2 regions of the Brevibacillus sp. JB24b genome follow, and region 2 is predicted to be linked to the other one. Evidence: a T-box and tRNA genes for the amino acid it is inferred to sense, from the RefSeq annotation. Region 2 holds a T-box; the other holds one or more tRNA genes.
What was found. A T-box is a leader RNA that pairs with one kind of tRNA and senses whether it is charged. The one in region 2 lies ahead of metG (methionine--tRNA ligase), so its partner is inferred to be a tRNA-Met.
Positions count from the first base shown of each region.

Region 1: it encodes a tRNA-Met, which carries the amino acid that the T-box ahead of metG (methionine--tRNA ligase) is inferred to sense. The anticodon was not compared.

Region 1 is NZ_JBNVQV010000001.1:362,514-364,757, forward strand. It holds rRNA gene ACQV1I_RS01855 (23S ribosomal RNA) at 1-473, shown strand, start outside; tRNA gene ACQV1I_RS01860 (tRNA-Met) at 520-596, shown strand; tRNA gene ACQV1I_RS01865 (tRNA-Glu) at 609-685, shown strand; tRNA gene ACQV1I_RS01870 (tRNA-Val) at 697-772, shown strand; tRNA gene ACQV1I_RS01875 (tRNA-Met) at 791-867, shown strand; tRNA gene ACQV1I_RS01880 (tRNA-Asp) at 875-951, shown strand; tRNA gene ACQV1I_RS01885 (tRNA-Thr) at 988-1,063, shown strand; tRNA gene ACQV1I_RS01890 (tRNA-Gln) at 1,071-1,145, shown strand; tRNA gene ACQV1I_RS01895 (tRNA-Lys) at 1,153-1,228, shown strand; tRNA gene ACQV1I_RS01900 (tRNA-Gly) at 1,338-1,413, shown strand; tRNA gene ACQV1I_RS01905 (tRNA-Arg) at 1,419-1,495, shown strand; tRNA gene ACQV1I_RS01910 (tRNA-Gly) at 1,500-1,573, shown strand; gene ACQV1I_RS01915 (hypothetical protein) at 2,190-2,244, shown strand, end outside.
Region 2 is NZ_JBNVQV010000001.1:64,082-66,325, forward strand. It holds gene ACQV1I_RS00310 (AbrB/MazE/SpoVT family DNA-binding domain-containing protein) at 1-145, opposite strand, end outside; T-box leader at 587-839, shown strand; gene metG (methionine--tRNA ligase) at 893-2,244, shown strand, end outside.

The DNA.
Region 1 (2,244 bases), 300 kb from region 2:
CGGATAAAAGCTACCCTGGGGATAACAGGCTTATCTCCCCCAAGAGTCCACATCGACGGGGAGGTTTGGCACCTCGATGTCGGCTCATCGCATCCTGGGGCTGAAGTAGGTCCCAAGGGTTGGGCTGTTCGCCCATTAAAGCGGTACGCGAGCTGGGTTCAGAACGTCGTGAGACAGTTCGGTCCCTATCTGTCGCGGGCGTAGGAAGTTTGAGGAGAGCTGTCCTTAGTACGAGAGGACCGGGATGGACGCACCTCTGGTGCACCAGTTGTCACGCCAGTGGCACAGCTGGGTAGCTATGTGCGGACGGGATAAGCGCTGAAAGCATCTAAGCGTGAAGCCCCCTTCAAGATGAGACTTCCCATAGCGCAAGCTAGTAAGACCCCTCATAGACGATGAGGTTGATAGGTTCGGTGTGGAAGTGCAGTAATGCATGGAGCTGACGAATACTAATCGGTCGAGGACTTATCCACATTGCCTTTATGCTGACTTCATTATCTAGTTTTGAAAGAACAATATGGCGGTGTAGCTCAGCTGGCTAGAGCGCTCGGTTCATACCCGAAAGGTCGGGGGTTCGACTCCCTCCGCCGCTACCATTATAACTACATGGCCCGTTGGTGAAGCGGTTTAACACAGCAGCCTTTCACGCTGTCATACAGGGGTTCGAATCCCCTACGGGTCACCATTCATTTATCTGGAGGATTAGCTCAGCTGGGAGAGCATCTGCCTTACAAGCAGAGGGTCGGCGGTTCGATCCCGTCATCCTCCACCATTTTTATTTTCATATTGTCGCGGGGTGGAGCAGCTCGGTAGCTCGTCGGGCTCATAACCCGAAGGTCGCAGGTTCAAATCCTGTCCCCGCAACCAAAATTTTGGAGCTGTGGTGAAGTTGGAGTTCACGCCGGTCTGTCACACCGGAGGTCGCGGGTTCGAGTCCCGTCAGCTCCGCCATTTTCAATTAAATAGGCTGTTGGTTATATTAAAAATGCCGGTGTAGCTCAATTGGTAGAGCACCTGACTTGTAATCAGGGGGTTGTGGGTTCAAGTCCTATCGCCGGCACCATTTTTATTGGGGTATAGCCAAGCGGTAAGGCAACGGACTTTGACTCCGTCACTCCCAGGTTCAAATCCTGGTACCCCAGCCATTTGCATGAGCCATTAGCTCAGTTGGTAGAGCATCTGACTTTTAATCAGAGGGTCGAAGGTTCGAGTCCTTCATGGCTCACCACTTTTTTTTGTTTAGCGGTCATTATAGCATTGAAAGACGAGCTAGGTTCAGATTAAAGTGGTGTATAGTTAATCGAAGATCTAAATACATTAAGTTATATAACACTTGTGCGGACGTAGCTCAATTGGTAGAGCGTCGCCTTGCCAAGGCGAAGGTCGCGGGTTCGAGACCCGTCGTCCGCTCCATATATGTGCCCTTAGCTCAGCTGGATAGAGCGTTTGACTACGAATCAAAAGGTCGGGAGTTCGAATCTCTCAGGGCACGCCATTACGCGGGTGTAGTTCAATGGTAGAACTCCAGCCTTCCAAGCTGGTCGCGTGGGTTCGATTCCCATCACCCGCTCCATATGAAAACATCGTAAGAAGCCTTGTATATCAAGGCTTTTTTTGTTTTACCAAGCATTGACATGCGGTTCCGACTTGAAGAGCGATCGGTTACAAGTCCTCTTTCATTCCCAAGAATTCGGGCGATTGATTATTGAACTACAAAATGCGAAACTACTTACTCAAATCAGAGAAGAATAAGATAAGAGTAAAGTTACATCAGAGTTATTTGCTGTCTCTGAAGCTATTGCACAGGTAGATGAAAAAATAGCAATGTTGGAAAGAAAAATTCAAAAACTTGAATGAGAGAACGAACATGACAATACAATAGTTGACTCCTGTATATAGCTTACTGATTAGGGCAGGATGCTGAAAAGTTGAATCTTTACTAGAGGAATATCAAAATCCCTGCTGACGAGTATCTAGCTTTACAAATAGATATGTAGCGCCTTTCTCATCTGAGAAAGGCGCTTTTTATTTCCAAAAATAAAAGAGGGCAATTATTTATATTTTATAGAATAATAAATTTCCCTAGACAAATAAATGTAATTCTTAGATATTTCATACCGAATAATTTTTAAAAGAGGAATGGCGAATTAATCGTTCCTTACATAGTATGGTATATGAAATAATTGGAGGTGTGTTTTTTGTTCAACGATAACTACGATGATTTACAACAGGTATTAAGTAATA
Region 2 (2,244 bases):
CATATTTTTTAAGGATGATGCGTTCTCCGTCAACAAAGATTTCTAGTGCATCCTTCTCTGCAATCCCAAGTGTACGACGAAGTTCAATTGGAATTACAACACGTCCTAATTCATCTACTTTTCTTACAATACCAGTTGATTTCATACCCTTCAAGCTCCTCTCAAACTCTTAAAAAAAGTGGGTGGATCCTGTATCGATGAATACCGAATGTTTATCTATTAATCGTCAATATTCGACAATTTATTATAGCTTATGATACCAGTGATTACCAAAGGTGTCAATGGTATTTTTACATTTATTACAATTTACATGAATAAAACGTGATAATCACGAAATAACAGTAACAATTATATTAAATTAGAGGCTAAAAACCCCTTTGTATATGAATATGTCAGAAATCTTTTTTCATAAAAGCTGGAAAATGTCATACGACAAATTAACCTAATAATGGATATTAATATAGAAAAATGTCGAATTATATTCGGAGATTCGACATTTTTTTGGCGAAAAAGAAACCTATCGTAAATCCCTTGACATTATGTTTATGAACAGATAATTTAGTATACAATAGAAGTATCATTTTTAGAGTAAACGTTGATGGGAAGAGTACACTTCCAGAGCTTACTTAGAGAGCTGGGGCAGGTGAAAGCCAGTTAAGCGAAAGAAGTGGAAGATGGTCCTTGAGTTTCGTTCATGAACAGCCATTGTAGGAAATGGCGGATAAGGGGCGACGTATTCCTGCGTTATAGGAGAGTAGCTGTTGACTACTTACCGAGTCCGTTTCTGTGAGGAAACGGAGCATTTGGGTGGTACCGCGAGTACAAGACTCGTCCCAATTAGGGGAGGAGTCTTTTTTGTATGCGTAAAAACATATTTAGGAGGGTGCATAACATGACGAAAAAGCCAACTTTTTATATTACAACGCCTATTTACTATCCAAGTAATAAGCTACATATCGGGAATGCCTACACAACGATTGCTGCAGATGCGATGGCACGTTACAAAAAATTGCGTGGTTACGATGTGTATTATCTGACAGGTACAGACGAGCATGGTCAAAAATTGCAAGAACGTGCTGCTGCAGAAGGATTAGCTCCTTTACAGTTTATTGATCCTGTAGTTGATTGGATTAAAGACTTATGGTTAAAACTAGACATTTCTTATGATGATTTTATCCGTACAACAGAGGAACGACATGAAATTATCGTTCAAAAGATATTTAAACGCTTAGTCGATCAAGGTGACATTTATCTAGGCGAATATGAAGGATACTACTGTGTGCCAGATGAAGCGTTTTGGACAGAAACGCAAGCGAAAACCGATAAAGGCTACTTCTGCCCAGATTGTGGACGTCCTGTTGAGATGGTAAAGGAAAAGAATTATTTCTTCCGTATGTCTAAGTATCAAGACAGACTACTTGCTCATATTGAGGCAAATCCTGACTTTATCCAGCCTGAATCTCGTCGCAATGAGATGGTAAATAACTTTTTAAAACCTGGCTTACAGGATTTGAGTGTGTCTCGCAGTACATTTGATTGGGGCGTAAAGGTACCAACAGATCCAGAGCATGTGATTTATGTATGGATTGATGCGCTTGCTAACTACATTACAGCACTTGGTTACTTATCTGACAACGATGAAAAGTACCAACGTTACTGGCCTGCTGATGTTCATTTGGTAGGAAAGGATATTCTCCGTTTCCATACGATTTATTGGCCGATTATCTTGATGGCGTTGGATCTTCCATTACCTAAACAAATTTTTGGTCACGGTTGGTTGTTGATGCCAGATGGTAAGATGTCTAAATCGAAAGGGAATGTTATCGATCCTAAATTCTTAATTGAGCGTTATAGCTCTGATGGGGTTCGTTACTTCCTGCTTCGTGAGATCGCCTTTGGTCAGGATGGAGTGTTTACACCAGAAAGCTTTATACAACGCTTAAATTACGACTTGGCAAACGATCTAGGTAACTTGGTCAGTCGTACGATTGCCATGATTGAAAAATACTTCGACGGTATCATTCCAAATCCAAGTCAATCAGGGGAATTCGATGATCAATTAATAAAGCAAGCGCTTGAAACGAAACAGTATGTAGAAGAGCATTTAGACGAGATGCGCTTTAGTAATGCACTGAGCCATCTATGGGATCTAGTGAGCCGCACAAATAAATATATTGATGAAACACAACCATGGACTTTGGCTAAATCCGAAGAAAATAAAGAGCGGCTAGCAACTGTCATGTA